One region of the Mesorhizobium sp. KR2-14 genome, then DNA from elsewhere that is predicted to be linked to it. Evidence: predicted binding sites of a transcription regulator. Region 1 holds the regulator's gene; each other region holds the start of a gene.
The links. Region 1 encodes PhoB, which activates phosphate uptake and scavenging genes when phosphate is short. Its sites were predicted from a motif close to TGTCATNNANCTGTCAT; they were not measured.

Region 2: phnC (phosphonate ABC transporter ATP-binding protein) is a predicted target of PhoB. The motif match lies at 3,568-3,584, and genes of this name have one in related genera.
Region 3: ABLE86_RS13115 (bifunctional 2',3'-cyclic-nucleotide 2'-phosphodiesterase/3'-nucleotidase) is a predicted target of PhoB. The motif match lies at 5,224-5,240, and genes of this name have one in related genera.
Region 4: ABLE86_RS01300 (UDP-2,3-diacylglucosamine diphosphatase) is a predicted target of PhoB. The motif match lies at 6,193-6,209, and genes of this name have one in related genera.

Annotation. Positions count from the first base shown of each region.
Region 1 is NZ_JBDZDR010000007.1:102,604-110,502, forward strand. It holds gene pstC (phosphate ABC transporter permease subunit PstC) at 1-833, shown strand, start outside; gene pstA (phosphate ABC transporter permease PstA) at 830-2,149, shown strand; gene pstB (phosphate ABC transporter ATP-binding protein PstB) at 2,167-2,991, shown strand; gene phoU (phosphate signaling complex protein PhoU) at 3,039-3,752, shown strand; gene phoB (phosphate regulon transcriptional regulator PhoB) at 3,772-4,461, shown strand; gene ABLE86_RS17685 (ROK family protein) at 4,480-5,715, opposite strand; gene xylF (D-xylose ABC transporter substrate-binding protein) at 5,906-6,949, shown strand; gene ABLE86_RS17695 (sugar ABC transporter permease) at 7,191-7,899, shown strand, end outside.
Region 2 is NZ_JBDZDR010000005.1:217,767-225,665, forward strand. It holds gene phnE (phosphonate ABC transporter, permease protein PhnE) at 1-371, opposite strand, end outside; gene phnE (phosphonate ABC transporter, permease protein PhnE) at 374-1,333, opposite strand; gene phnD (phosphonate ABC transporter substrate-binding protein) at 1,655-2,569, opposite strand; gene phnC (phosphonate ABC transporter ATP-binding protein) at 2,647-3,489, opposite strand; gene ABLE86_RS15380 (extracellular solute-binding protein) at 3,887-5,197, shown strand; gene ABLE86_RS15385 (sugar ABC transporter permease) at 5,270-6,175, shown strand; gene ABLE86_RS15390 (carbohydrate ABC transporter permease) at 6,352-7,311, shown strand; gene ABLE86_RS15395 (hypothetical protein) at 7,308-7,511, shown strand; gene ABLE86_RS15400 (ABC transporter ATP-binding protein) at 7,508-7,899, shown strand, end outside.
Region 3 is NZ_JBDZDR010000004.1:211,102-219,000, reverse strand. It holds gene ABLE86_RS13140 (acyl-CoA carboxylase subunit beta) at 1-1,013, shown strand, start outside; gene ABLE86_RS13135 (hypothetical protein) at 1,056-1,301, opposite strand; gene ABLE86_RS13130 (ParB N-terminal domain-containing protein) at 1,509-1,757, opposite strand; gene ABLE86_RS13125 (Dabb family protein) at 2,163-2,456, opposite strand; gene ABLE86_RS13120 (hypothetical protein) at 2,713-3,075, shown strand; gene ABLE86_RS13115 (bifunctional 2',3'-cyclic-nucleotide 2'-phosphodiesterase/3'-nucleotidase) at 3,155-5,134, opposite strand; gene ABLE86_RS13110 (Lrp/AsnC family transcriptional regulator) at 5,370-5,843, opposite strand; gene ald (alanine dehydrogenase) at 5,993-7,108, shown strand; gene ABLE86_RS13100 (hypothetical protein) at 7,234-7,503, opposite strand; gene ABLE86_RS13095 (OmpA family protein) at 7,853-7,899, opposite strand, start outside.
Region 4 is NZ_JBDZDR010000001.1:276,031-283,929, forward strand. It holds gene ABLE86_RS01275 (MlaD family protein) at 1-928, opposite strand, end outside; gene ABLE86_RS01280 (ABC transporter ATP-binding protein) at 943-1,755, opposite strand; gene ABLE86_RS01285 (ABC transporter permease) at 1,773-2,948, opposite strand; gene dgcA (N-acetyl-D-Glu racemase DgcA) at 3,025-4,008, shown strand; gene ABLE86_RS01295 (MFS transporter) at 3,979-5,196, opposite strand; gene ABLE86_RS01300 (UDP-2,3-diacylglucosamine diphosphatase) at 5,326-6,114, opposite strand; gene ABLE86_RS01305 (SDR family oxidoreductase) at 6,266-7,045, shown strand; gene ABLE86_RS01310 (NADP-dependent malic enzyme) at 7,212-7,899, shown strand, end outside.

The DNA of each region.
Region 1 (7,899 bases):
CGATGCTGTTCCAGACCATCCACTTCTTCGAGCGCGTGCCGCTTTCCAATTTCTTCTTCGGCACCGTGTGGGACCCGCGCTTCGCAGCCGCGGGCTCGGGAGGTGCGGAAGGCCAGTTCGGCCTGATCCCGCTCCTGGCCGGCACGCTCTACATCGCCTTCGTGGCCATGCTGGTGGCCGTGCCGGTCGGGCTGATGTCGGCCGTCTACATGGCCGAATACGCCTCGCCCAGGCTGCGCGCCACGGTCAAGCCGGCGCTGGAGCTGCTGGCGGGCATCCCGACCATCGTCTACGGTATCTTCGCGCTGGTGACGCTCGGGCCCTTCCTGCGCGACCTGAGTGCGGCACTTGCCGGCGGCACCAGCTTCATCCAGGCGCAGAGCATCCTCACCGCCGGCCTGGTGATGGGCGTGATGCTCATCCCGGTCGTTTCCTCGCTCTCCGACGACATCATCACCGCAGTTCCCCGCGCCCTGCGCGACGGCTCGCTTGGGCTTGGCGCGACGCGCTCGGAAACCATCAAGCGGGTTATTTTGCCGGCAGCACTTCCGGGCATCGTCGGCGCCATCCTGCTCACCGCCTCGCGCGCCATCGGCGAGACCATGATCGTGGTGCTGGCCGCCGGCGTGGCCGCCAATCTGACGCTCAACCCGTTCGAGGCGATGACCACCATCACCGTGAAGATCGTCAACCAGCTCACCGGCGACCTCGAGTTCAACTCGCCGCAGACGCTGGTGGCCTTTGCGCTCGGCATCACGCTGTTTGCCCTGACGCTGGTGATGAACATCTTCGCGCTCTACATCGTGCGCAAGTACCGGGAACAGTACGAATGACCGACATTCCCTTGAACGGCATTGCCGGCGGCACCGTTGCGCGCCCGCGCCGCGACATCGGCCTGAAGCGCCGCTACGCCGCCGAGCGTCGTTTCCGCTTCTATGGCCTGCTGGCGATTTCCATCGGCCTGGTGTTCCTGGCGGTAATGCTGACCTCCGTGGTCTCCAAGGGCTACACCGCCTTCTGGCAGACGACGGTGACCCTGCCGATAACCTTCAACGAGAAGGTCATCGACCCCGAAGGCAAGCGCGCGACCGACCCGAACGTGCTCATCACGGCCAACTATCCCAAGCTGGCCGAAAGCGCGCTTGTGGCCAAGCTCGGCATCGACCCGCACGACAAGGCTGCCATTCGCAAGCTCAAGGGCTTCCTTTCGGACGGCGTGCGGGCGCAGCTGCGCTCGGTGGTGATGGACGACCCGTCGGTGATCGGCACGACGCGCAATGTCGACATCCTTGTTGCCGCCAACATCGATTCCGCCTTCAAGGGCCAGATCGACCTTTCGGTGGACGAAAGCCGGCGCAAGGTTTCCGACCAACAGGTGGCATGGATGAAGCAGCTTGCCGCCGACGGTTCGCTGGCCGAGCATTTCAACAAGGGCCTGTTCACCTTCGGCGCCTCCAGCCGGCCGGAAACCTCGGGCATGGGCGTGGCGATCATCGGCTCTTTCTACATGATGGTGATCGTGCTCTTGCTGGCGCTGCCCATCGGCGTGGCCGCCTCGATCTATCTCGAGGAATTCGCCAAGAAGAGCCGGCTGACCGACCTGATCGAGGTCAACATCAACAACCTGGCCGCGGTGCCGTCGATCGTGTTCGGCCTGCTGGGCCTGTCGGTGTTCATCAACTTCCTCGGCCTGCCGCGCTCGGCGGCGTTGGTCGGCGGACTGGTGCTGACGCTGATGACGCTGCCCACCATCATCATCGCGACCCGCGCCGCCCTTGCCGCCGTGCCGCCCTCGATCCGCTCGGCCGCCCTTGGGCTGGGCGCCTCCAAGATGCAGATGGTGTTCCAGCACATATTGCCGCTGGCAACCCCCGGTATCCTCACCGGCACCATCATAGGCCTGGCGCGCGCGCTGGGCGAGACGGCGCCGCTGCTGCTGATCGGCATGGTCGCTTTCGTGGCCGACTATCCGGCCACGCCGCTGGAGCCTGCCACGGCGCTGCCGGTGCAGATCTATATGTGGGCCAACGAGGCCGAGCGCGCCTTCGTGGAGCGCATGTCGGGCGCCATCATCATCCTGCTCGTGTTCCTGATGGCGATGAACATCACGGCCATCGTGCTGCGACGGCGTTTCGAGCGGCGCTGGTAGGCGAAGGATGCTTTAGTATGAACATCATGACGGAAGTGGCACTCGAGAACGCGGTGAACGACAAGATGAACGGTACGCCCAAGGAAATCATCAAGATGCGCGGCCGCAAGGTGTGCGTGTTCTATGGCGACAAGCAGGCGTTGTTCGACGTCGACCTCGACGTGCGCGAAAACCAGGTGACGGCGCTGATCGGCCCTTCGGGCTGCGGCAAGTCGACCTTCCTGCGCTGCCTGAACCGCATGAACGACACCATCGACGGCGCCCGCGTGACCGGCCAGATCACGCTGGACGAACAGGACATCTACGACAAGAGCATCGACGTGGTGGAGCTGCGCGCCCGCGTGGGCATGGTGTTCCAGAAGCCGAACCCGTTTCCGAAGTCGATCTACGAGAACGTGGCCTATGGCCCGCGCATCCACGGCCTCGCCCGCAAGAAGGCCGACCTGGATGCCATCGTCGAGACCAGCCTGAAGAAGGCCGGCCTGTTCAACGAGGTGAAGGACCGCCTGAACGAGCCGGGCACCGGGCTTTCCGGCGGCCAGCAGCAGCGCCTGTGCATCGCCCGCGCCATCGCCGTTTCGCCAGAGGTGATCCTGATGGACGAGCCATGCTCGGCGCTCGATCCGATCGCCACCGCACGCGTGGAAGAGCTGATCGACGAGCTGCGCCAGAACTACACCATCGTCATCGTCACCCACTCCATGCAGCAGGCGGCGCGCGTTTCGCAGCGCACGGCCATGTTCCATCTGGGCCAGCTGGTCGAGGAGGGCGACACCGACAAGATGTTCACCAACCCCGACGACAAGCGCACGCAGGACTACATTACCGGCCGGTTTGGCTGACTCGCGGTTGATCCGCACGCCGGACAAAGGATTGCAAAGACATGATCATGGGCAAACACACCGTCACGTCCTTTGACGAGGAACTGGGGCACATCGACCGGCTGCTGCGCGACATGGGCGATCTGGCCGGCGCCATGGTCTGTGGCGCCATCCGGGCGCTGGTCAATTCCGACAATGCGCTTGCCCAGCGGGTGATTTCCGACGACGCGGTGATGGACGCGCGCCAGCGCGAGCTGGACGACCGCGCCATCACGCTGATCGCCAAGCGGCAGCCCATGGCGCAGGACCTGCGCGCCGTGGTGGGCGCGATCCGCATGGCCGGCGACCTGGAGCGGATCGGCGACCTTGCCAAGAACATCGCCAAGCGCGTCGGCGCCGTGGGTGAGAGCGCCACGCCGCGCAGCCTCGCCCACTCCATCGAGACGATGTCGGACATGGTGCTGGAGCAGATCAACGGCGTGGTCGACAGATATGTGACCCGCCAGCCCGAAGGCCTGAAGGCGCTGCGCGCGGCGGACGAGAACATCGACGTGAAGTACACCTCCGTGTTCCGCGAGCTGCTGACCTACATGATGGAGGATCCGCGCAACATCACCGCCTGCACGCATCTTCTGTTCTGCGCCAAGAACCTCGAGCGCATCGGCGACCATGTCACCAACATCGCCGAGAACGCCTACTATGTGATGACTGGCCAGCAGTTGCCGCCCAACCGGCCGAAGTTCGACGAGACCTCGCTTTCGGCGCCGGAATCGACGACCTGAGCGGGAGACCGGAAAAGTGATGATCGCCCCGAAAATCATGGTAGTGGAGGACGAGGAGCCGCTGGGCGTCCTGCTCCGCTACAATCTGGAATCGGAAGGCTATCAGGTCGAGGTCGTGCCACGTGGCGACGAGGCGGAAATCCGCCTGCAGGAGAATGTGCCCGACCTTCTGGTGCTGGACTGGATGCTGCCGGCGGTCTCCGGCATCGAACTGTGCCGCCGCCTGAGGATGCGCCCCGAGACCGAGCGCCTGCCCATCATCATGCTGACGGCGCGCGGCGAGGAGAGCGACCGCGTGCGCGGCCTTTCCACCGGCGCCGACGACTATCTGGTCAAGCCGTTCTCGACGCCGGAATTCATGGCGCGGGTGAAGGCGCTGCTGCGCCGCGCCAAGCCCGAGGTTCTGTCCAGCGTGCTGAAGGTGGGCGACATCATGCTCGACCGCGAGGCGCACCGCGTCTATCGCGGCAAGAGCGAGATCAAGCTCGGGCCCACCGAATTCCGCCTGCTGGAATTCATGATGCGCCACCCCGGCCGCGTCTTCTCGCGCGGGCAGCTGCTCGACAATGTCTGGGGCGAGACGATCTATATCGACGAGCGCACGGTGGACGTGCATGTGGGCCGCCTGCGCAAGGCGATCAATCCCGGCAACCTGCCGGATGTGATCCGCACCATCCGAGGCTCGGGCTACGCCATCCGCGAGGACTGAGCCCGGCCCGGCCGCCGCTCAAGCCGCGCCCGCGGCGCTTAGCGGCGCAGGGCCCGGCGCGAAGATTTCGCGGTCAAGGAAGGTGAGGGCGGTCATTGTGCAGCCTTCGCGGATCAGCGGCCGTTCGTTCGGCAAGGTGTCGAAGGAGATCGCCTTGTTGTGCTGGCCGCCCGCGGTCTTGTCGATAGCTGAGCGCAGCGCCGGCTCGATGAGGTCGAAGGCGGTCGCGCCGATGCCGACCAGCGCGACGGGTGCGGGGTCGATCAGCGCAAACAGGCTGCCGAGGCCGAAGCCGATGGCTTCGCCGGCGATGCGGAAGGCCTCGCGCTCCGGGCCGTCGGCCGCCCGCGCCCTGTCGGCCATGGCGCGTATCTCTTCGTCCGAAATGTCTGCCAGCGGCGCCTGGTCCTCGCTTTGGCCCCGCGCATTGCGCCAGATGGCGTAGTTGCCGGCATAGGCTTCCACGCAGCCGCGCCGGCCGCAGCGGCACAGCGCCCCGTCGGGCCGGTGGATCATGTGGCCGAACTCGCAGCCCGACGATTGCGTGCCGGTGAACAGCTCCCCCTTCAGCACCATGCCCATGCCGATGCCGTGCGAGAGCAGGATGGCGATGAAGTCGTTGCGGTAGCGCTCGGGCTTTCGCCAGCGCAGCGCCACCGCGATCATGTTGCAGTCGTTCTCCACGGTGGCGGGGATGCCGGTGGCGGCTTCGATCCGGTCGGCGAATTCGAGATGCGCGTGCGGCGTGATCGGCGACCACAGCATCATGCGCGAGCCGGCATCGGTGATGCCCTGCACGGCCATGCCGATGCGCAGCACGCGATGGCCTACGGCCCGGCGGGCCTCGACCTGCCGGCGCACCATGGCGACGCAGTCGCCGAGCAGCGCTTCGCGCCCGGTGGCCAGCGTCTCCAGCCGGCGCTCTTCCGATGCGACCACCTGCCCGGCGTAGTCGACCACGGCGACCGACAGGAAATTGAGCGACAGCACCACGGTGATGACTTCGGCAGCTTCCGGGGCGAGGCCGAGCGCTACCTGCGGGCGGCCGCGCTTCGAGCTTGCGGCTTCAGCCGCCTTTTCGGCGAGGATGCCTTCGGCGATGAGGTCGGCGGAAATGGCCGAGATGGTGGAATGGCTGAGGCCCGTGGTCCCCGCGATCTCGGTGCGGGACGGCTGGCCCGCGCGCCGCACGGCCGCGATGACCATGGCGCGGTTGCGCTTGCGCAGATCGTCGTGACGGATCGCCACCGGCATTTCGGCATTTCCTCCCGGAGCCTTGTTGCGCTGCGCAGATTCCAGTTCGCGTGCGCCGCGTCAACCTTCGGCGGGATGTTGACAGAACTTCAGGGTTACGACACTATTTTTTCGAGGTTCGAAATAATAGCCTCGACAAGGGCCCCAGGCCATCGTCATCGCGCCCTGGAGGGGGCGCAGGGAGGAAATCATGAAGATGTTTGCAACCGCCTTGCTGGCGGGTGTCGCGCTGTCGGTGTCGCTGGCAGGCGTGGCGCAGGCGAAGGACAAGATCATCGGCGTTTCCTGGTCGAACTTCCAGGAGGAGCGCTGGAAGACCGACGAAGCGGCGATCAAGGCCGCGCTCGAAGCTTCGGGCGACAAATACATTTCCGCCGACGCCCAGTCCTCGGCGGCCAAGCAGCTGACCGACGTGGAAAGCCTGATCTCGCAGGGCGCCAACGCGTTGATCATCCTGGCGCAGGACGCCAGCGCCATCGGGCCGGCGGTCGAGAAGGCCGTGGCCGAGGGCATTCCGGTGGTGGGCTACGACCGCCTGATCGAGAACAAGGATGCCTTCTACCTGACCTTCGACAACAAGGAAGTAGGCCGCCTGCAGGCCAAGGCCGTCTATGCCGTGAAGCCTGAAGGCAACTACGTCTTCATCAAGGGCAACGGCGCCGACCCGAACGCCGACTTCCTGTTCGCCGGGCAGATGGAAGTGCTGAAGGAGGCCATCGGCGCCGGAAAGATCAAGAATGTCGGCGAGGCCTATACCGACGGCTGGCTGCCGGCCAACGCCCAGAAGAACATGGAGCAGTTCCTGACCGCCAACGACAACAAGGTCGACGCGGTGGTGGCCTCCAACGATGGCACCGCCGGCGGCGCGGTGGCCGCGCTCGAGGCACAGGGCCTGGCCGGCTCGGTGCCGGTTTCGGGCCAGGACGGCGATCATGCCGCGCTCAACCGCATCGCGCTCGGCACGCAGACCGTGTCGGTGTGGAAGGACTCGCGCGAGCTTGGCAAGGCCGCGGCCGAGATCGCCGCACAGCTCGCCGACGGCAAGAAGATGGATGAGATCCCGAACGCGACCAAGTGGTCGGACGGCCCCAGCAAGGTCGAGATGACCTCGGTCTTCCTCAAGCCGATGCCGATCACCAGGGACAACCTCAACGTCGTCATCGACGCCGGCTGGGTTTCCAAGGACGTGGTCTGCCAGGGCGTGAAGGCGGGTTCGGTCGCGGCCTGCGACTAGGCCGGCTCGTTCGGTTCCGCACGGGGCGGGCAAGACGCGGCCGCCTGCCGCTGTCCGGCTCGTTGGACGCCGCGGTTTGAGGAGAAACCGCGGCGTTTCATTCGCCGCCGCATGCCGCCGGGCACGCGGTGTTCAGTTCGCACAAAGTGCCTCTCCGGAAAATCGATTCCGTGTTTCCAAGGGCGTGCGCTAGGATGAGGTCCTGAGACCGGCGCAAGACCGGACCGGGCGGGAGGACGTCATGACCGAAGTGACAACGCAGGAGCCCGCGGCGCAGGACACTGCCGGGCATGGGCTTGCGGACCGGGCGCGAGCTTCGGAGGCCGGGGCCATCGGGCGTTTCCTGCAGGCGACGGAACTCGACACGCGCATGCTGGGCATGGTCGGCGCGCTGCTGCTGATCTGGATCGGCTTCCACATCCTGTCGAACGGCCTGTTCCTGACCCCGCGCAACCTCTGGAACCTTTCGGTGCAGTCCTCGTCGGTCGCTGTCATGGCGACGGGCATGGTGCTGGTCATCGTCACGCGCAACATCGACCTTTCGGTCGGCTCGATCCTGGGCGTATGCGGCATGATCATGGGCGTGACCCAGGCGATCATCCTGCCGCGCTTCGCCGGCTATTCGCTCGGCGATCCATCGATTTGGATCATCGCGCTGGCGGCTGGCCTGACCGTCGGCCTTGCCATCGGGGCACTGCACGGCTTCATCATCGCCTATCTGGGGGTCCCCGCCTTCATCGTCACGCTGGGCGGGCTGCTGGTGTGGCGCGGCGCGGCCTGGTGGGTGACCAGCGGTCAGACGGTGGCGCCGATGGATGCCACCTTCCGCCTGATGGGCGGGGGACCGGAAGGGGCGATCGGCGCGACCTGGAGCTGGGTCGTCGGCCTCGTTGCCTGCGCGGCGGTGATCCTGATGCTGGTCTCGGGCAGAAACCAGCGCAAGCGCTTCC
Region 2 (7,899 bases), on a different contig from region 1:
TCGGCCACGATGCGGCCGGCCGAACCGAAGTCCACGGTCACCTTACGGCCGTCCTGAACCAGCCAGTCCGGGCTGGGATTGTCGCCCAGCGGCGAATAGCGCGGCCAGGTGACCTTCGCCTCGTCGCCCGAGAAGCGGATCGTGGGCCTGAGGTCGTAGGAATACCACTGCCGCGCATAGATCTCGGCGCGGTCCCACTGGCCGCCGGCGATCACCGTGCCGATGGAGAAGAACCACCAGCAATAGACGACATAGACGAGCGTGCCGAGCGCGATCAGAAGGGGCAGCGAGCGTTTCAGCAGCGGCCGGTGGAACACCTCCGGATGGCGGCTTTCGATCTCGGACAATTGGGTGGCGGAAAGATGCGTCATGGTCAGCGTCCGAAGTCGAAGGATTGCGCGCCGACCAGCTTGCGGCGCAGCCAGGCCGAAAGCTGGTCGACGGCGACGATGGTGACGAAGAGCAGGAGGATGATGGCGAGCGTCTTGGCCTCGTGGCCGCGGCCGATCGAAAGGCGCAACTCCTCGCCGATGCCGCCGCCGCCCACGGCGCCGATGATGGTGGAAGCGCGCACGTTGATCTCGAAGCGCAGCAGCGCGTAGGACATGAAGTTGGGCATCACCTGCGGCACGATGGCAAAGCCCACGCGCTCGAACCAGTTGGCGCCCACCGCCCGCAGGCCCTCCTCGGCCTTCATGTCGGCGTTCTCGACCACTTCGTAGAACAGTTTTCCCAGCGCGCCGATGGTGTGGATGCCCACCGCCAGAATGGCCGGGATGGCGCCGAGCGACAGCACTGCGGCGAAGAAGCCGGCAATGACGATCTCGGGGAAGGCGCGCACGATTTCCATGTAGCGCCGCACCACGAAGCGCAATGCGCGGCTGGTCACCAGGTTCTTGGCGGCGAGGAAACAGAGCAGGAAGCCGAAGACGAAGCCGATCAGCGTCGAGAGCGCTGCGATGTTCAGCGTCTCCAGCATCTTGTAGAAATATTCTGGCACGTAGAAGCCCGAGCCGAACAGATGGACCCGTCCTTCGGGGTAGTCGTATTTCAGGCTGCCGTCGAAATAGGGGGAGGGCAGGTCGAACAGCGCGCGCCACACCTCGAGGCCGTCGCGGGGCAGCATATCGCCGACGAAGTCGAAGAAGTGCGGCAGCCGGTCGAAGAACTTGCCGGCATTGGATTCATTGGCGAACCAGAGCGAGGCGCCGAGTGCCACCGCCAATGCGCCGACGATGAGGGCTGAGTAGAGACGGCGCCGCGCCGCCAGTTCATGCCAGTGCCGCTCGATGGCCATGCCTTCGGCGGACAGGGTGTGGGCAGTCTGGCTCATGCCGTCTCCAACTCAGACTGGGTTTTGGAAAGGATGGATGCTTGGGCAGGGCGATCGCATATGGAATTTCGACCCCCACTCCGGTTTGCTTAGCAAACAACCTCTCCCCCGATCGACGGGGGAGAGGAAGCGCCGTCCGCAAGGCTGGCACCCTTCCTCTCGCCTTTTGAGGGGGAGAGGTGCCGAGCGAAGCGAGGCGGAGTGGGGGTAGGTCGCGCCATGTGCAATTGCCCTACCGCCGCAACCGATTGGCCCTGCCATGAAATGCGGATGAGGGGGTAAGGCCGAAGCCTCACCCCCGCAGCGCCCTTGGGAGGACAATCAGCCGCCGATCTGCGCCTTACGGGCGTCGATGATCGGCTGGTAGAATTCCGGCGTGACTTCGGTGTAGCTGGTGAAGTCGCCGCCCTGGATGGCGGAGAAGCAGGCCGGGTCGGTCTTCGGCAGGTCGACCATGAACTGCTTGAACTTAGCCTTGAGGTCGGCGTCGAGCTCAGTGCGCACCACGATCGGGCCGTTCGGGATCAGCGGCGACTTCCAGAGCTCTACGAAGTCCTTCATGTCGATCATGCCCTTGGACACCATCTTGTGCAGGTTGCCGGAGGTGTAGCCCTCGTCGAAATCGCCCACGCCCGAGCCGAAGGTGGTGCCAGCGTCGAACTTGCCGTCCTTGACGGCGAGCACGAGGTTCTCATGGCCGCCGCCGAAGCCGGTCTCGCCGAAGAATTCTTTCACAGCGACGTTGCCGAGGTCCTTGGGCAGCGAGGTGACCGGGATCAGGTAACCCGAGGTCGAGTCCGGGTCGGCGAAGCCGAGCTTCTTGCCCTTCATGTCGGCGAGAGTCTTGATGCCGGAATCCTTGCGGGCGACCATGATCGAGTAGTAGCCCTGCGAGCCATCGGTCTGCACCGTGGTCAGGATCGGCTCGACCGCGTCGGCGTTGGCGAGATAGATCTTGGCATAGCCCGAGGCGCCGAGCTCGGCATAGTCGAGCGTGCCGCCCAACAGGCCCTGGATGACGCCGTCATAGTCGGTGGCCGGGAACAGCTTCACTTCCTTGACGCCGATGGCGGCCGGCAGCTTGTCGGCGAGGCACTGGTAGTTGCGAAGGCTGTCGGCCTCGTTCTCGCCGCCGAGGATGCCGACGCGGAAGGTTTCCAGGGTTTCGGCGCGGGCGGCGGTGCCGCAGGAAAGGGCGAGGGCGAGCGCGCCCAGAAGGGCTTTCTTGAGCGACATGGAGTTCTCTCCTGTTAAGTCGGATTGCATTTTCGACTGCTAGCAGCCCTTCACGCGGGCGAGACGATCACGGTCGTTCAGTGCCCGGCAAAGGCGGGCACCAGGCTTCCGGCGGATTCTATTTTGCGCAGCCGCTCGGGGCGGATGCTGGTGGAGGTGATGGCTTCCGAAATTTCCTCGCCATTGGCGTCGGCGCCATAGACCAGGCGCACGGCGTCGCGCGTCAGCTCTTCCGGCGGGCCGTCGAACACCACCTTGCCGCCCGCCATTCCGACGATGCGGTTGCAATAGGTGCGCGCGGTGTCGAGCGTGTGCAGGTTGGTGATGACGGTGATGCCTTCGCGCAGATTGATGTCGCGCAGCGAGTCCATCACCACCTTGGCGTTCATCGGGTCGAGCGAGGCGATCGGCTCGTCGGCGAGGATCAGCTTGGGCTGCTGCATCAGGGCCCGGGCGATGGCCACGCGCTGCTGCTGGCCGCCGGAAAGCGTGCCGGCGCGCTGCAGCGCGGTCTGGGCGATGTCCAGCCGCTCCAGCGCGGCAAGCGCCAGCGCGCGCTCTTCGCGGGAGAAGATGCCCATCAGGTTGAGCGCGGTGGAGCGGTGGTTCAGACGCCCGAGCAGCACGTTGGTCAGCACGTCGAGGCGTGGCACCAGGTTGAACTGCTGGAACACCATCGCGCAGTCGCGCTGCCAGCGGCGAAGCGTGGCGCCCTTGTGGGCCGACACTTGCCTGCCATCAAAAAAAATCGCCCCATCGGAGGGGTCGATGAGGCGATTAATCATGCGCAGAAGGGTCGACTTGCCGGCGCCGGAGCGACCGATGATGCCGACCATCTGGCCCTGTTCGATGTCGAGCGCGACGCTGTCCACGGCGGTCTTCTTGCCGAAGCGACGCGAGACGTTGCGGATTTCCAGCATGGTGCTTTCCCCGTTTGGCTGTTCCAGCCTCTGGGGGAGTCCGCTAACGGAGCATCATGAAACGGCCGTGTCAGTTGCGTGTCAGTTTTGTTACGCTGCACAGTCGACGGCGAATTTTCTGGCGGCCAACCCACAACTGGTCCTGCCAGATGGAAGGACATGGCGGTTCGGTCTGCTACGATACTGCTTGCCAAAGAAAGCACTTGACGGCTTGGCGCCAATTGGTAATACCAGATTTTGGAGGAGGAGCGGATTGGGCGTCAAAGCCTAAATCGATTTAGAACCGGCGGGATGGCGGTTCCCAAGCAGTGCATTGAGACTACCCGGAGCAGCCAGCGACCATCGGTCCGGCGCGGCTTCGACAAGAAGGTAGAGTGCGCACAAGGGAGGAACTCAAATGCGCAAGACACTGACCGGCATGTTTGCCGGCATAGGCCTGTCGCTTGCCTGCAGCACATCGGCGTTCGCGCAGGAACTCACCATCTTCTGGGCCGAATGGGACCCGGCCAACTACCTCCAGGAACTCGTTAACCTGTACGAAGCCGAGACCGGCGTGAAGGTGACTGTCGAGACGACGCCCTGGGCCGATTTCCAGACCAAGGCCTTCACTGAATTCAACGCCAAGGGCGATGCCTATGACCTGATCGTCGGCGACAGCCAGTGGCTCGGCGCCGGCTCCACCGGCGGGCACTATGTCGATCTCACCGACTTCTTCAACAAGCACAAGCTTGGCGAGGTCATGGCCCCGGCCACGGTGAAATATTACGCCGAATATCCCGGCAACAGCGGCAAGTACTGGGCGATCCCGCTCGAGGGCGACGCCGTCGGCTGGTCCTATCGCAAGGACTGGTTCGAAGACCCGAAGGAAATGGAGGCCTTCAAGGCCAAGTACGGTTACGACCTTGCCGCGCCGAAGGACTGGAAGGCGCTGCGTGACATAGCCGAGTTCTTCCACCGCCCGGACGAGAAGCGCTACGGCATCGCCATCTACACCGACAATTCCTATGACGCGATGGCGATGGGCTTCGAGAACGCGCTGTTCTCCTATGGCGGCGAGCTGGGCGACATGGCCACCTACAAGGTCGACGGCTACATCAACTCCGACAAGGCGGTGGCAGCCCTCGATGCCTACAAGGAGCTCTACAAGTACACGCCTCCGGGCTGGGCCAAGACCTTCTTCGTGGAAAACAACCAGGCTATCACCGAGGGCCTGGCGGCGATGAGCATGAACTACTTCGCCTTCTTCCCGTCCTTGCTCAACGAGGCCACCAACCCGCACGCCAAGAACACCGGCTTCTTCGCCAATCCGCCCGGCCCCGACGGCGACCAGTTCGCCGCGCTCGGCGGGCAGGGCATCTCGATCGTGTCCTATTCGAAGAACCAGGACGAGGCGATGAAATTCCTCGAATGGTTCATCAAGGACGAGACCCAGAAGAAGTGGGCCGAACTCGGCGGCTACACCTGCAGCGCGGCCGTGCTCCAGTCCGACGAGTTCCAGAATGCGACGCCGTACAACAAGGCCTTCTACGAGACCATGTTCAAGGTGAAGGACTTCTGGGCGGTGCCGGAATATGCCGAGCTGCTGCAGCAGCTCAACCAGCGCCTCTATCCGCACATCGTCGGCGGCGAGGGCACGTCCAAGGAAGTGCTCGACGCGCTGGCTGGCGACTGGAAGGCCACCTTCGCCAAATACGGCCGCGGCGAATAGCGGCAACAGAAGCGTCGGAGGGGGCGCAGCCCGCCCCCTCCATCATTTCCGGCATTGCAGGGGAACGACGCCTTGGCGACCGCAGTCATGACAACGCTGGATCCGGGTTCCCGGGCCGCCGCGCGCGGCATGAGCGATCTCTCGATCCGCAACCTCTTCATCATCCCGACGATCCTGTTCCTGATCGTCTTCAACATCTTTCCGCTGCTCTATTCGCTCTATTATTCCTTCACCGACTTCCGCGCCTCCACCAACGCCGAGGCGAATTTCGTCGGCCTGCAGAACTATCGCGAGCTGCTCAATGACCCCTTCATCTGGTCGAACTTTTCCATCACCGCCAAATACGTCATCGTCTCGGTGACCGGGCAGGTGCTGGTCGGCTTCGGGGTGGCGCTTCTGCTCAACCGGCAAATCCCCTTCAAGGGGCTTTTGACCACGCTGCTGCTCTTGCCGATGATGCTGTCCATGGCCGTCGTCGGCCTGTTCTGGAAGCTGCTCTACGACCCGTCCTTCGGCATCATCAACCATGCGCTGGGCCTGGGCACCTTCGAGTGGCTCGCCAATCCGGACATGGCGCTCTATGCGGTCGCCATCACCGACATCTGGATGTGGGCGCCCTTCGTCATGCTGCTGTCGCTGGCGGGCTTGTCCGCGGTGCCGAAACATCTCTACGAGGCAGCGGCCATCGACCGGGCGGGCAGCTTCTACACCTTCTTCCGCATCACGCTCCCGCTGGTGGCGCCGATCCTGATGATCGCCATCATCTTTCGCACCATGGAGGCGTTCAAGACCTTTGATCTCGCCTACATCCTGACCAGCCAGCCCACCACCGAGGTCATCTCGATCCGGCTTTACAAGATGGCGTTCCAGGAATGGCAGACCGGGCGGTCCTGCGCGCTGGCCTACATCGTGCTCATCATGGTCATCGCCATCACCAACATCTACGTGAAGTACCTGAACAAGGTGAAGGAGCGCTGAGATGAGAGTTCCTTCGGTCAGTTCTTTGATCGGGCAGTCCTTGCCTTTACCCCCACCCCTTACCCCTCCCCACAAGGGGGAGGGGGATTCTGAGACGCTGACGACCCCCTCCCCCTTGTGGGGAGGGGTAAGGGGTGGGGGTCTGAAGTGCAACGCAACGCCGGGGGGGCGCTGACATGGCCGCAGTTCGCACGCGCGGCGAAGTCGCGCTCAACCGTCTCGCCATCGCGGCCGTTCTGGTCATTACGCTGGTCTTCCTGGCGCCGATCTACTGGATCACCTCCACCGCCTTCAAGCCGCGCAATCTCGCCACCACCGTGCCGCCGACCATCGTGTTCGAGCCGGAGATTTCGCCCTTTGTGAAACTTTTCACAAAGCGCTCGCAGCTTCGCACCGCGCCCACCCCCGAGGAATATGCCGCCGCCCCCTGGTGGGAGCGGCTGATCTTCGACGGCGGTGAAAAGGTCGTGCGCTCGGGCAAGGGCGAGATCCAGCCCTCCGGCTATCCCAGCCGCTTCCTCAACAGCCTCATCATCGCCATCACCTCCACGGCGCTCGCCGTCAGCATGGGCACGCTCACGGCCTACGGCTTCTCCCGCTTCAAGGTGAAGGGCGAGGCAGACCTTTTGTTCTTCATCCTGTCCACGCGCATGCTGCCGCCGGTTGTGGTGGCGATCCCCATGTTCCTGATGTACCGGGCGGTCGGCCTCAACGACACGCATTGGGGCCTGATCATCCTCTACACCGCTTTCAACCTGTCCTTCTCGGTTTGGCTGATGAAGGGGTTCATCGATGAGATCCCGAAGGAATATGAGGAAGCGGCGCTCGTCGACGGCTACACGCGCATGCAGGCCTTCTTCAGGATCGTGCTGCCCGAGGCCGCCACCGGCATCGCCGCCACCGCCGTGTTCTGCTTCATCACCGCGTGGAACGAATATGCCTTCGCGCTGATCATGACCAACCGGCGGGCGCAGACAGCACCCCCCTTCATCCCGTCTCAGGTCGGCTCGGGCCTGCCCGACTGGACCGTGATCGCCGCAGGCACCGTGCTGTTCCTGCTGCCGGTCGCTATCTTCACCTTCCTCCTGCGCAACCATCTTCTGCGCGGCATGTCCTTCGGAGCGATCCGCAAATGAGCTGGCGCGCCTTGAACCGGAAATATTTCGAGCCCGGCTCGATCCTGCTCATGGTGCTGGGCATCGCGGCGCTGTGCCAGCCCTGGAGTCTGGCGCTGCATCGCTATGGCGTCACCACGATCCTGATCGGCCTCGTCGGCTTCATGGTCACCTCCAAGATCGCGCCCGAGGAGCAGAGAGACGAGGGGGCGCGGCAGTGACGCAGATCGAGCTTCGCGGCGTCGAAAAGTTCTTTGGCGCCGTCCAGGTCATCAAGGACCTGAACCTCCATATCGACCACAACGAGTTCATCGTGCTGCTCGGCCAGTCGGGCTGCGGCAAGACAACCACGCTGCGCGCCATCGCCGGGCTGGAGACCATCGACCAAGGCGACATCCTCATCGACGGCAAGCCGGTGCAGCACATGAAGGCGTCCGACCGCGACATCGCCTTCGTGTTCCAGTCCTTCGCGCTCTATCCGCATATGAGCGTGTTCGAGAACATCGCCTTCCCGCTCAAAGCCACGCGCAAGAGCAGCAGCGAGGTCGACAGCGAGGTGAGGAGCGTCGCCGAGACGCTGCGCATCACCCATCTGCTCGGGCATCGGCC
Region 3 (7,899 bases), on a different contig from region 1:
CGCCTGCCATGACCGACTTCATCTTCATGGTGCGCGATACGTCCTACATGTTCGTGACCGGGCCGGACGTGGTGAAGACCGTGACCAACGAGACGGTGACGGCCGAGAGCCTCGGCGGCGCCTCCGTCCACACGACGAAATCCTCGATCGCCGACGGCGCTTACGACAACGACGTCGAGACGCTGCTGCAGATGCGCCGGCTGATCGACTTCCTGCCGGCCTCCAACACGGCCGAGATACCCGAGATCGAGTGCTTCCAGTCAGTGACCGACCACGACCTGTCTCTAGACCGGCTGATCCCCGACAACGCCAACAAGCCCTACGACATCAAGGAACTGATCCTGAAGATCGCCGACGAGGGCGACTTCTTCGAGATCCAGCCGAGCTTCGCCAAGAACATCGTCGTCGGCTTCGGCCGCATAGAGGGCCGCACGGTCGGCTTCGTTGCCAACCAGCCGATGGTGCTGGCAGGAGTGCTGGATTCCGATGCCAGCCGCAAGGCGGCGCGCTTCGTGCGCTTCTGCGACTGCTTCAACATCCCGATCGTCACATTCGTCGACGTTCCGGGCTTCCTGCCCGGCACGAGCCAAGAATATGGCGGGCTGATCAAGCATGGCGCCAAGCTTCTTTTCGCCTATGCGGAAGCGACGGTGCCGAAAGTGACCGTGATCACCCGCAAGGCCTTCGGCGGCGCCTATGACGTGATGGCCTCAAAGCACCTGCGCGGCGACATGAACTATGCCTGGCCGACAGCGCAGATCGCGGTAATGGGCGCCAAAGGCGCAGTGGAAATCATCTACCGCAAGGATATCGGCGACGCCGAGAAGATCGCCGCGCACACGAAGGCCTATGAGGATCGATTCCTCTCTCCCTTCGTGGCGGCCGAGCGCGGCTATGTCGACGAGGTGATCATGCCGCATTCCACCCGTCGGCGGGTGGCGCGGGCGCTGCGCATGCTGCGCAACAAGGACCTGCAAAACCCCTGGAAGAAGCACGACAACATTCCGCTTTGAGAGCGGTCAGCGCCAGCTGCCGGCGCTTCAGGCTATTGCTCCTCAGGCCGCCGAGCCGACCGCAAGGGCATCGTCCTGGAATGCAAACCCATCATAGCGTACGCCGGCGAAGGCCAGCCGGCGCATGACAAGGTTGTATTCGTCCAGATCGACGTAGAAGAGCCTGGTAATCTCGGCGATCAGATCGTCCTGCTCGTAGCCGCGCGAACGCAGGATGTTGACCGCCGTGAGAATATCGACGCTTTCCGTCAGGCGCGGCTTCAGACAATCTTCGATAATGTTCTGCATCGGCAGCCCCTCGCCAATTGCCCAAACACAGATACAGCAACGAACGCTTTGCAGAATGGAGGCGGTCGCTTGCGCCAGCCTTACGGCTTCAGCGACTTTTTCGCGGCGACCGGACACACGATGACAGGCCCGACTCACTCAAGGCCACGATCAGATTATCACGGGAGAGGCTTGACGCTATTTGCGGCGGCTTTGGATTGGAGGACGTCAGTGGCGGCGCGCCTGCACCAGATAGCTCTCGATGGTCGTTTCGCCGAGCCACTTCATGGCTTCCAGGCGATGCAGCCCCTCGATCAGAACATATCGCTTGCCGTCGAAGCGCACCTGGATCGGTGTTTGCTGCCCGTTTTCGACGATGCTTTCGGCAATGAAGCGCACCGTTTCGGGATGCAGCGTCTTGCGGCGCGCTGCCGGGACATAGATCTGACTGATCGGAATTTTCTGAGGTCTCAGCATGGCCTCGCCAACGGATGTGGAGCTTCGCCATGATTAGTGCTTTGGCGCCGGATGTCCATGCCCCCCGCTATTCGAGAGTGACCCGGCCAGAGCGCGCTTCTACGCTGCGCTCCGACCGGGTGCCCTCCCCTGAAGGCTGCGTCGGCGTCATCGCGCAAGCCCCCCAACGGCTGGCGCGAGAGCGACGCACATCACCTCGGCAGCAACATCCGTGCCAATCATGATTTTTGAGCCCTGGCCGCGACAACTGCGGGACTTTCCGGCGTGTTGCTCGCGGCGGCAAAGATGAGCAGGCTGCGCGAATGACACAGTGTGACCCGGTTTGGGCCAACAACGTCGCCGAAAGAGAACAGCTGTCCCAATTTCGGCATGGCGGCGGTCGCACCAGATCGAGAAGGGTGTTCGCTATCTTTGGTCAGCGACAACGTCGGCCGAAAAGCGCAGTTCGCGCATGGGCCTGACCTTGCGGGTCGTTTCATCATAGATGGGGTGTGCCTTAAAGGCGGCCAGCGCCGTCTGATCGGCAAATTCCGCGTAAACGACGAGGTCGATCGCATCGCACATCGGGTCGACCTTGGTGTTGACCGTCACTTCGAAGTGGCTGGAATGCGGTATGACAGCAAGCGCGAGCAGCCCGTTGCGGATAGTCTCGACGTCCTGCCCTCGCTTGGCGCTGAAGAATACAATGTGCCGGATCAATTTCGCCTCCTTCGAGTCTGGAGGCGCCCTTTTGGGATCTCGCGGCGGCGCTCGTCAATGCATATGCGCGTGCCAGATTCCTCATCACGGACTCCTGCCTCAGCCCCGCTCGACAATCGCGAGTCAGTGATTTGATGTTGAGGAATGGCAGGCCTACTTTTTGGTATGTGAGCGAAGATAGGAATAAGTCCCCCTCAACTTATCTTCGAAATTCTTGGCCCATTACTTGATGGGCAAAGAAAAACGGAGAACAAAAATGAAAAAAATCATTATCCCCATCGCCCTGGGCATTGTAGCCGCAAGTGCTTCCATGGCTTCAGCCCAGTTCTTCAATCCGCGCGGCGGCGACGCGGCCCCGCCTGTGGTGTTGTTCCATCCACCGACGAACATTGACATAACAGGCCGTGCCGGGTTTGGCGGGTTCGCAACTACCACACCCAACATGCGCGGCGGCGACGCGGCACCTTCGTCCGTTGTCGTCAACCCGCCCACCAGCCTCGACATCACGGGCCGCGCAGGTTTTGGCGGCTTTGCAACTAGCACACCCAATATGCGCGGCGGCGATGCCGCACCTTCCTCGGTGATCGTCAATCCGCAGGACGTCATCCTCGAGCGCTAGTCCCCGACTAGCGCAGGTTGCAGAAGGGGCGGCAGGTCATCCTGCCGCCCCTTTGCTGTGGCCCATCCGTGCGTGTCTATCAAAGCATGATGCGATATTTCGCAAAGCCGTCGGCGCCCTCGCCCGCGGCTTCGATCTTTACGCTCTGGACCTGGTCGAGAAACTCCTTCGCCTTGGGTCCGGTTTCGAAAATCACGGCCGTGCCAGGCATTGGCGCGAACGACCAGTTGCTGTCGGCGGAAGGATTGATGGTCTTCTGCTCCACGATGTAGCGCACGATGACGTCGCGGTTGGTGTCAGGCGCCTCGACGATGATCTTGGTTTCGTTGATGTCCGGGAAATTGCCGCCGCCGCCGGCGCGGTAGTTGTTGGTGGCAACCACGAATTTCGCCTGGGGATCAATGGCTTTGCCGTCAAACATGAGGTCGATGATGCGGCTCGATCCCGCATTGGCCACCTTGCCCTTCGGGTCATATTTCGGCGGCTGCGACAGATCGATCTTGTAGGTCACCCCGTCGATGACGTCGAAATTGTAGGACGGGAAGTCCTTGTTGATGAGTTCCTGGTCGGCCTTGCCGGGTTCGATCTGGTTGAAGATGCCAGCCGACATCTCCAGCCACTCCTTGACCTGCGCGCCGGTGATTTCCACCGCCCGCACGGTGTTGGGATAGAGGTAGAGATCGGCCACGTTCTTGATCGCCACGTCGCCGGCCGGCACGTCGGTGTAGTAGTCCGCACCGCCGCGGCCGCCCGCCTTGAAAGGCGCCGCCGCAGAAAGCACCGGCAGGTCCTTCCACTTCGTTTCCTTGAGCAGGTCCTTGATGTACCAGATCTGCGCCTGGCTCACGATCTGCACCGACGGATCGTCGGCCACCAGTGCGAAATAGGAATAGAGCGGCGCCGTGGTCTTGCCGACCGGCCGGCGGACATAGGCCAGCGTTGCCTCGTGGTCTTCCTTGAGAGCGTCGGCGATGCGGTTGTCGTCCTCAACGAGGGCCTTGCTCTTGTTGTCGACGCGCTCGTAGATCGGCCGCGCCTCCGAGGTTGCCGACACCACGCGCCACTTGCTGCCGTCGCGTTCGAGAAAAAGATCGACCAGGCCCATATGCGAGCCCCAGAAGCCACCCATCACGGCGGGTTTGCCCATCAGCGTGCCCTTTTCGGCATCCACCCCCTCGAGGCCCTGAAAATCCTTCTTTCCCGGGAAGACGAGATGCTGGTGGCCGGTGAAGATCGCATCGATGCCTTCCACGCCGGCCAGGAAGAAGGAGGCGTTTTCCATCATGTCGCTTTGCTTGGTGTCGATCCCGGAGTGCGAAAGTGCGACCACGACGTCGGCGCCCTCCTCCTTCATCTGCGGCACCCAGGCCTTGGCTGCCTGAACGATGTCGCGGGTCATTACGTTGCCCGAAAGATTCTTGGCGTCCCAGATCATGATCTGCGGCGGAACGAAGCCGATGACGCCGATGCGGATCGGATGCTCCTCGCCGGCGCCGTCCTTGATCTTCCGGTCGAGGATCACGTAGGGCTTGAGATAGAGCTTGTCGTCGCGAGGGTTGGAGGCGAGCTCCGTACCGCGGATCAGGTTTGCGCAAACGAATGGGAAATTGGCGCCGGCCAGCACCTTATCGAGGAAGGACAGGCCGTAGTTGAACTCGTGGTTGCCGAGCGTCGAACACTCGTAGCCGAGCAGGTTCATGCCCTTCATGATCGGGTGGACGTCGCCTTCCTTCAGCCCCTTCTCATAAGCGATGTAGTCGCCCATGGGGCTGCCCTGCAGAAGGTCGCCATTGTCGACCAGCATGGTGTTGGTGGCTTCCTTGCGCACGGCATCGATCAGCGAAGCCGTGCGGGAAAGCCCCATCGTGTCGTTCGGCTTGTCGGCGTAGTAGTCGTAGGGCAGCACGTTCACATGGATGTCGGTGGTCTCCATGATCCTGAGATGGGCCTGGTTTGCCTGTGCGCGCGCCGAAAAGGGATGCAGCATCACCAGGGCGCCGGCAGCGGCGGAGCCTGTGAGAAATGACCGGCGCGAAATCGAGGGAAGCACTTGCGACATGCGTTTTCTCTCCTGTGAAAAGGCTCAAAAAAATCGACGTCGAAACCCGGAGTTTCGCGCCGAATTCCTGACGAGTCCAGCAGGGGAGGATGACGGGGCAATGACAGGCCGCTGACTGCAGCACAGGCATGGCGATTTCGGATGCGCGAAAGCCGAACCAACCGGCCCGGCCTGGCACCCTCGCAAAACGAGGACGCTCACCACGATGGCGGCGTTATGGAAAGGAAGACGGCCGTCAGGCCAGCTCGGGCTTCATGCCCAAGGCGGTGCGGTCGATGATCTCGCGCAGCGCGAAGGACGAGTTGATCTTCGTCACGTGCGGCATGGCGGTCAGCCATTCCTTGTGGATGCGTTCGTAGTCTGCCAGGTCCTTGGCGGCGATGCGCAGGATGTAGTCGTATTCGCCCGACATGAGGTGGCAGGAGAGCACGTTGGGGCAGCGTTTGATCGCGGCTTCAAAATCCGACAGCGTCTTTTCGAACTGCCCCGAAAGCGAAATGTGCACGATCGCCGTCATCTGGTGCCCGAGCGCCGCATTGGAAAGTCGCGCATGGTACCCCCGGATCACGCCGCTCTTTTCAAGGTTGTCGAGCCGGCGCGAACAGGCCGACTGCGACAGCCCGACCTTCTCGGCCAGGGCAGCGTTGGGAATGCGCCCATCGCGCTGCAGGGCGTCCAAAATGGCGATATCGATGCGATCGAGTGACACTTTTCGGCATTCCTTCGAATAACTATCTATTTCACGCAAGAATTATCCGCGCCATCAGCACCACGCAACAAAATTCGCAAGGATGCGCGAGCGAATCTGTGATTTCATCACCTTACCCTACGTCAAGGGAGCAACAGTGGAGGACCCACATGCGCGTTGGATGCCCCAGGGAAATCAAGAACAACGAATTCCGAGTAGGACTGACCCCGGGCGCGGTGCGCGAATACGCCGCCCATGGCCACGAAATCCTTGTCGAGACAGGTGCCGGTGCCGGAATCGGCGCAGACGACAATGCCTACCGCGCTGCCGGAGCAACCATAGCCAGGACCGCCGAGGAGGTGTTTGCCCGTGCCGACATGATCGTGAAGGTGAAGGAGCCGCAGCCGAGCGAGTGGGTGCAACTGCACGACGGTCAGATTCTGTACACTTTTCTTCATCTCGCACCCGACCCCGAGCAGGCCAAGGGCCTGCTGGCGTCCGGCGTCACCGCTATCGCCTACGAGACGGTGACCGATGACCGAGGCGGCCTGCCGCTACTGGCGCCGATGTCGGAAGTGGCGGGCAGGCTGGCCATACAGGCGGCGGCCACCGCGCTGCAAAAGCCGAATGGCGGGCGCGGCGTGCTGCTGGGTGGGGTGCCCGGTGTTCTGCCGGGCAAGGTCGTGATCATCGGGGGCGGCGTGGTCGGCTTGAACGCCGCCAAGATGGCCGTCGGCCTCGGCGCCGAGGTCGTCGTGCTCGACCGCTTCATTCCGCGCCTGCGCCAGCTCGACGACATTTTTGCCGGGCGGGTACATACCCGCTACTCCACCGTCGAAGCGCTGGAAGAGGAATGCTTCACGGGGGATGTGGTGATTGGCGCAGTGCTGATCCCGGGCGCTGCCGCCCCGAAGCTGGTTTCGCGCGAAATGCTGTCAGGCATGAAGAAGGGAGCGGTGCTGGTGGATGTGGCGATCGACCAGGGCGGCTGTTTCGAGACCTCGCACGCGACCACGCACGCCAATCCAACCTATGATGTGGACGGCATCATCCACTACTGCGTGGCCAACATGCCGGGCGCGGTGCCGGTGACGTCGGCGCATGCGCTGAACAACGCGACATTGCACTTCGGCCTGCAACTGGCCGACAAGGGGCTGAAGGCGCTGGTGGACGAGCCGCACCTGCGAAACGGCCTGAATGTGCACAAGGGCAGGATAACCAATCGCGCCGTGGCGGAAGCGCTTGGCTATGAAGCGGCCGAGCCGAAAGCAGTGCTAGCCGCGTGACCATTACGGCCTGCTTCTTGCAAGCCGCAACTGCACAGGACCTCTGGAAAGCAAGAGGGCGGCGGATCAACTCCGTCGCCCTCGAAACTCACATCCGCTCAAGGATCGCAGTGCGGGTGACCGGCTCAACGGGCTGGAGGCGCCGCATCTCCGCCGTGAGGATTGAACACGGGGGCGTGGCCCAGAGCCTGCATGGCCGCTGCGCTGGCATAATTGATGCGCGACTGCTTCACCACTTTCACCGTAGGCGCGGTATCTCCCGTGGACAGGGCCTGCGCGTAGGTCTCGCGAACGACATGGCTCGGATGAACGATTACGGTGGCCGGTGCGGAATCGGCCAAGGCGGCGCCGGAACCAAGAAGAACTGCTGCAAAAGCGAATAGAAACTTATCCATCTGCCTTCTCCTTATCAATAACGATGGCTGCTTCCATTCTGAAACACAGCCGCGGAGAAACGCCTGGAGCCAGCGAAACTTGGCGACCGGGTTGAACCGTCTTTTGCGTCATGCTGAGCTGGTCAGAAAAACTTCTTATCCAAGGTTCATTTCTTCCACGATGAGGAGATATGTATTTTTCGGCACACTTCCCAATCACAACACCGCGACTGCCGTTTGCGCGATTTCACGGACGCGTGTCACTGCTAATTCTCTGAAAAACAAGCTTTTCAGCGGTGGCAAAAGAAAAAGCCCGCCAACGAAAAACCGTCGGCGGGCCTTGTTGTGAGGAGGTCGAGAAAGCGGGCTTCTAGCGCAGGAAATCGTCGATGCGGCGCAGCGTCACGCGTCGGTTCT
Region 4 (7,899 bases), on a different contig from region 1:
CGCGGCTCGCAGCCTCGATGTTGCCGAGCGTGGTGCGCACCGTCTCCGGATTGACGCTTTCGAGAATGCCATCGACCTTGTCCAGGGTATTGCTGCCCCGTTCGGCAAAGGTGTTGATCGAGCCGACGGCCTTCTGGGCCCCTGCGATGATCCGGTCGAATTCCTTTGTGTTCTCGCTCAGATCGCGGGTGACCTTCTGAACATTGGTGACGATCTGCGAAACCTTGTCCTTGTCCACCGCCTTGAGCAGATCCTCCGCCGCCTTCAGGGTGCTATCCAGCCTCCCCGAGACGCCCACCAGTTCCTCGGAGAGCTTGCTGACGCTCGAAAGGAACCTGTCCACGCCCTCGGCATTGCGGCCAAGGGCGTTGGAGAACTTTTCGACATTGGAAACCGTGTGGGTGAGCGGCACGCGAACGTCGCTCACAAAGCCTTCCAGCTGGCTGAGCAGGGTATCGGCGCGCTTGAATATGTCCTGCGCCGTCTGCAGCAAATTGGTCACGGCGGAGGGGCTGGCAGTAATCTCCGCGACCTTGCCCTGCGACTCGGCCTCCTCGAACAGATTTACCTCGTGCGGATTGCCGCCCTTGAGCTCGATGTTCGCCTGGCCCGTAAGGCCGGTGAGACCGATATCGGCCTGAGTGGACTTGGTGATCGGGGTCAGGCGATCGATTTCGGTGTCGGCGATCGCCACGCTCGGGTTCTCGACATCGATGAAGACGCGCCGTACATCGCCAACCTTCACGCCGTTGAAAAGCACGGCGCTGCCGCGCCCCAGGCCTGATGCCGACCCCGGAATACGCACGCGCAACATCGCGGTCTCGCCCCTCTCGCCGATCGCCGCGGTCCAATAGACGAAGGCAAAGGCGGAGAGGATCGCAAGGAGCGTGAAAATTCCGACGATTACGTAGTTGGCTCTGGTTTCCATTCGCGACTTTTATTCTATCTCCTGGCCGACAGATCGATGTGCCGCGCGCGCTTGCCGCGGAAGTAAGACTTCACCCACGGCTCCTCGCTGGCAAGCATGTTTTCGATCGTGCCTTCGATGAGCACTCTTTTCTTGCCGAGAACGGCAATTCGGTCACACACAGTGAACAGACTATCGAGATCGTGTGTCACCATGTAGACGGTAAGACCCAGCGTGTCCCTCAGCTTGGACACGAGTTCGTCGAAGTCGGCCGCGCCGATGGGGTCCAGGCCCGAGGTCGGCTCGTCGAGAAATACAAGGTCAGGGTCAAGCGCCAGGGCGCGAGCCAGCGCCGCACGCTTGATCATGCCGCCCGACAGTTCCGACGGGAACTTTTCTGCTGCATCGCGTGGAAGCCCCACCAGTTCCACCTTCAGGAGCGCCAGCTCGTCCATCAGCTTCTTCGGCAGGTCCAGATATTCGCGCATCGGAACCTGGACATTTTCCCGCACGGTCAGCGAGGAAAACAACGCGCCGTGCTGGAAAAGAACGCCAAGGCGCATGTCCAGCCGCATTCGCTCCATGTCGGTGGCCTCGTCGACATCCACCCCGAAGAGCCTGATCGTGCCGGCGCGCTTCTTGGTAAGGCCGAGAACGGTGCGCAGCAGAACCGATTTGCCACTGCCGGACGCGCCGACAAAACCGAGGATCTCGCCGCGACGTATGTCCAGCGAAAGGTTCTCGAGTACGATGTTGTCGCCGAAACCGACGGTGACGCCGTGTGCCTCCAGAACGATCTCGCCGTCCGGGCGGCCGTATCCATTCACCTGGTCCGTAATCGTTTCCATGACCATCGCCGCTCGCCTCAGAAGTTGATCGAAGCGAAGAAGATGGCAAATGCGCCATCCATGATGATGACAACGAAGATCGCCTTTACCACCGAGGCAGTCACGTGGCGCCCGAGCGACTCGGCACTGCCGCCGACCTTCAGCCCCTCTACGGAGGCAAGAATGCCGATGACCATGGCCATGAAAGGCGCTTTGATCAGCCCGGAAAAAATCGTGCTGAGGCTTATGCCGACACGCAACCGGTCGAGAAACGCGGTCGGCGTGATGTTCGAATAGAACCACGAGATCACGATCGCGCCGCCGAGTGCGGCGAAATTGGCAATCACGGTCAGGCATGGCAGCGCGATAACCAGCGCAACAAGGCGCGGAAAGACCAGCACCCCGACAGGATTGAGCCCGATGACCTTGAGCGCGTCTACCTCCTCGCGCATTTTCATCGAGCCGATCTCGGCGGTGATGGCGCTGCCGGAACGGCCCGCCAGCATGATCGCCGTCATCAAGACGCCGAGTTCGCGCAGGATCAGGATGCCGACCAGGTCGACGACGAAGATGTCGGCGCCGAAATAGCGAAGCTGGTAGGCGCCCTGCTGGGCCACGATGCCGCCCACGATCGCCGACATCAGCACCACGACGGGCACTGCGCCCACGCCCATGCGGTCGATCTGGTGAAAGATCGCAGCCAGATTGACGGCATGGCCGCGGCCAAGCTTCAACTGCGCCCCGCGAATGGTGGAGCCCAAAATGTTCATGGAGGCGAGGAAGTCGTCGCGGATCGTGTAGACCGTGCGCCCGATCGCTTCCAGCGACGCTATGACGAGGCCGGGCGGCTTGGGCCGTTCCACCTCCCCGCCCCGCCGCGAGGCATCGCGCACGGCGCCGAGAAGGATGGTGGCCTCTTCGCTCTCGCCGGTAAGCCTGACCTCGGCATTGCGCGCCTCCCGCGCAGCGATCAGCCTTTCAAGCAGCCAGGCGCCGGCAGTGTCGATCTTTTCGACCCCTGCAAGGTCGAGTACCACGGGCTCGCTGTCCCTACGTGTTTCGAGGCGGCGCATCTCAGCATCGACCAGCGCGACCGTTCGCGTCGTCCAGGTGCCCGACAAGACATAGGCGCGCACGCCGTCATGCTCCGCCTCGCCGATGAAGGGCGGCTGCTCTTTTGCGGTTTTCGCTTCGTCGGCAGCATTGATAGTCATGACAGCCTGTCATATCCCGTCATCGAGGCTCTGTCACTTTTTCAGCTTTGCCGGTCCAAGAATTTGGAGAAAAAACATGCCGCGTGTCCTTTCGGTCAATGCCGAGTGCTTTCCGATCGCCGGCACCTTTACCATCTCGCGCGGCTCGAAGACCGAGGCCGAGGTGATCGTCTGCGAGATTGCCGACGGGCCGGCCGTCGGCCGTGGCGAATGCGTGCCCTACAAGCGCTATGGCGAGACGATGGAAAGTGTGCGCGAGGCGATCGAAGCGATGGCGCCCCGGATTGCGGCGGGCATGGACCGCAACGCCCTCATGAAGTCGATGGCAGCGGGCGCAGCCCGCAACGCCATTGATTGCGCGCTGTGGGATCTGGAAGCGAAGCTCTCTGGAGTACCCGTCTGGCAGACCATTTCCCGCGCGAAGCCGCAGCCGCTGGAAACGGCTTACACCCTGTCGCTCTCAAGCCCTGAAGCCATGGCCGCCCAAGCCGCTGAAAATGCCTGGCGCCCGCTGCTGAAGGTCAAGATCGGCAGCGACAATGATATCGCGCGCATCGAGGCGGTGCGGAAGGCTGCACCCGACAGCCGCATCATCCTCGACGCCAATGAAGGCTGGAACGACGAAAACATCCGGCAGAACCTGGCGCTGGCGGCCGATCTCGGCATCGCGTTGATCGAGCAGCCGCTTCCGGCGGGCAAGGACGGGATCCTGCGCGACATTCCGCACCCCGTGCCGATCTGCGCCGACGAGAGCGGCCACGGCATCGAAGATCTGGCATCGCTGGTCGGTCTCTACGACGCCATCAACATCAAGCTGGATAAGACCGGTGGGCTGACAGAGGCCTTGCAATTGCGCGACCGCGCACGCGAACTCGGCTTCTCGGTCATGGTCGGCTGCATGGTCGGCACGTCGCTGGCAATGGCGCCAGCCGTGCTGCTGGCGCAGGGTGCCGATTTCGTCGACCTGGACGGGCCGCTGCTGCTCGCGCGCGACCGCGAGCCGGGTCTGGTCTACGAAGGCTCTCTGGTGTCACCGCCCCAGGCGGCCCTTTGGGGCTGAGCGCGCCGCCAGGCAGATGAAAGCGATGCCCAGCGCCGCCACCGCCACCATCACATAAAAGCCGCCGACACCGAGCTGTTCGTAGAGCAGGCCGGAAAACAGCGTGACCGTTGCCATGGAGAAGCCGCTGGCGAAGAAAGCAATGCCTTGCGCCGCGCCCATGCGTTCTTCAACCACCGTCTCGGCGATCATCTTTTGCACCCCGATCAAGATCAGGCCGGTGGAGATGGAATGCAGCGTCTGCGACGCGAAGAAGCCGGCGACACCCGCGCCCAGCGGCCAGATCAGCGGAAATGAGGCCCAGCGCAGCATTGCCGCCACACCGGCCATCACCAGCAAGACGACGGGGCGCATATGGCCGAAGACCCTCGTGAAAACCATGAACATGGCAACCTCGGCCACCACGCCCCAGGCCCATAGCAGGCCGACCAGCGTTTCGCTGATGCCGATCGACTTCCAGTAGATGGACACGAAGCCATAGAGAAAGCCGTGGCTGGATACGATGATGCCCGCTCCTATGACGAAGAACAGGAAATAGGCATTGAGGAGCTTCGGCGCGACCTCCTGGAGTTCAGCCGCCGACAACGGCGAAGCACGCCGCGGGCGCCCGAGTCGCGGAGCAAAGCACACGACAACCAGTATCGCGGCAAGACCGCCGGTGATCATCGCGGGAACGGCGTCCGCTCCATAGACTGATAGCACGGCACCGCCAGCGAGGTTGGCGGCCAGGAAGGCGATGGAGCCCCAGATCCGCATCCCGGCATAGTTCGCACCGAAGCGCCGAACGCCCGAGAGCGCGAGCGAATCGGCCAATGGCGTGTGCGGGGTCCAGAACACGGCCAGAACCAGGGACACCAGCAGCACGGTCAGATAGTCGGGCTCCAGAAAGTAGCCCGAAGACAGCATCAGCGCGGCAGCTACCGTCAGAATCAGGACATTGGCGCGGTCGTTCGCCTTGTCTGCCAGGCTCGTGATGAATGGCGTGGTCAAGACACGCAGGAACATCGGTGCCGACAGTATGATTGCGATGTGGCCGGCATCGAATCCCTTGGTTTCCAGCCACAGCGGAAAATACGGAAGGTGCACGCCCACCGGTACGAAGACCATCAGGTAGATGAGCGATATCCGCAGTTCGAAATAGCGCGGCTTCACGAACTGGGCCGCAGTGAGCGTTTGCGACGACGACATGGAGGGGGCGATCCAGAAAGCGCGACTCATGCGAAATGGGATCGGTCACGCTGCTGCCCCATAGCATGGGGACACCACCGGGCAAACAGCGCCGCCGATTTCGGGCCGGGCGGCGCGGTGGGAGCGGCGTCAGGCTGCCTTGCCGATGGCCTCTTCCATCTCGGCCGGCACGCGGAGCGGCTTGCGGCGTACTGGCCGGGCGATCGCCTGCGGCCAGTGGACGATCTCCATCGACCCGTCGAAATGCTCGACCACCGCAGTGCAGCTCTCCACCCAGTCGCCGGTGTTGACATAGCGCACGTCGCCGAAATCCTCGATCGCGGCGTGGTGAATATGCCCGCAGATCACGCCATCGACATCCGAACGTCGAGCCTCATCGGCCAAGACGTCCTGGAACGAGCCAATGAAATTGACCGCCTTCTTGACCTTCACCTTCGCCCAGGAAGAGAACGACCAATAGGGCATGCCGAGCCACTGACGCAGCCGCGTCACCATCCGATTGACCATGATGGCCATGTCGTAGGCCTTGTCGCCCAGATAGGCGAGCCAGCGCGCATTGTGCACGACCATGTCGAACTGGTCGCCATGGATGACCAGATAGCTCTTGCCGTCGGCGGCTTTGTGAATCGCCCGGTCGGCAACGACGATGCCGCCGAAATGAACACCCTGGAACATCCGCAGGAATTCGTCGTGATTGCCCGCTATGTAGATGATCTTCGTGCCCTTGCGCGCGTGGCGTAGCAGCTTCTGCACGACGTCATTGTGGCTTTGCGGCCAGTGCCAGGACCGCCGCAGCCGCCAGCCATCGACAATGTCGCCAACAAGGTAGATCGTTTCCGCTTCGTGGTGGCGCAGGAAGTCGATCAGAAACACCGCCTTGGCCGCTTTGGAGCCGAGATGGACATCGGAAATGAACAGGGTGCGGAATTTGCGTGGCGCTTCGCCGGGGATGGGCTTCTGTTCCGTTGCTGTCGCGCAAGCCTATGAAGCCCCCATGCAACAGGCGTATGACGGTTGCGGTTTTTGCCACGCAAGCTAGGTTCGCAACCCTGCAGAGGAGAAGCAAATCATGGATCTCGGCATTCGAGGAAAGACGGCCATCGTCTGTGCGTCGAGCCGCGGGCTGGGCCGCGGTTGCGCAACGGCGCTGGCCGAGGCGGGCTGCAACCTCGTGGTCAACGGTCGCGACCCGGCGGCCCTTGCGGCAACCGCACGCGAGCTTCGGGACCGGTTCGGCGTAGACGTCATCGAGATTGCAGGCAATGTCGCGGACCCTGCCGTTCAGAAGGATCTGCTCGCCGCCGCGCCTGCGCCGGACATCCTGGTCAACAACAATGGCGGGCCGCCGCCGCGCCCGCTGCGCGAACTCGACCGCCAGAAAATTCTCGAAGGCGTCACCAACAACATGGTCACGCCGATCGAACTCGTGCAGGCAGTGATTGACGGCATGGCCGAGCGCGGCTTCGGGCGCATCGTCAACATCACGTCCCTGTCGGTCTATGTCCCGATACCGGGACTGGACCTGTCGTCAGGCGCGCGCGCCGGGCTCACCTCGTTCCTGGCAGGCGTGGCACGCACGGTCGCAAGCCAGAACGTCACCATCAACAACCTGCTGCCCGGCAAGCTCGACACCGATCGCCTACGCACCACGCATGGAACGGGCGTAGAGGAAACCCCGGAAGCCGCGCGCGAGCGCAAGCTGCGGCTGAGCGCGGACATACCGGCCAAGCGCCTCGGCACGCCGGAAGAATTCGGCCAGATCTGCGCCTTCCTATGCTCGGCGCATGCGGGCTATATTACCGGGCAGAACATTCCGGTGGATGGCGGCCTGTATGTCAGCGCGTTTTGACGCGACGACACACATCTGACTCAATTGGCGAAATAGTGGTTCCAAGCAATTGGAATCACTGGAATTATCGATCCCACGCCTTTCCGACCACTCGACGATGTCTGAAAGACGGATTGCTAGGGCAAAAGGCGGTCGAATGCGACCGTGCGCGGGGTAAGCGGCGGAAATGGACATGGAAACAGACAACACCAAACGCTCCGACCTCGATGAGGCGGCGCTGTTCTTCCACAAATATCCGGTAGCGGGAAAGCTGGAGATCCAGGCCACCAAGCCGCTTGGCAACCAGCGCGACCTGGCGCTCGCCTATTCGCCCGGCGTGGCAGCCCCCTGCCTTGCAATCCGCGACGAGCCGGCCACCGCGGCCGACTATACGGCGCGCGCGAACCTTGTGGGCGTGATTTCCAACGGCACTGCTGTTCTGGGCCTCGGCAATATCGGCCCGCTGGCCTCCAAGCCGGTGATGGAGGGCAAGGCCGTCCTGTTCAAGAAATTCGCAGGCATCGACGTGTTCGATATCGAGATCGACGCGCCGGAAATCGAGCGCATGGTGGAGACCATCTCGGCGCTGGAACCCACATTCGGCGGCATCAACCTGGAAGACATCAAGGCGCCCGAATGCTTCGAAGTGGAAGAGCGCCTCAAGGAGCGGATGCGCATTCCGGTCTTCCATGACGACCAGCACGGAACCGCCATCATCGTCGCAGCCGCTGTCCTAAACGGGCTGGAACTCGCCGGCAAGAAGATCGAGGACGTCAAGATCGTCACCTCCGGCGCGGGCGCTGCAGCTCTTGCCTGCCTCAACCTGCTGGTCTCGCTCGGCGCGAAGATCGAGAACATCTGGGTCACCGACCGCT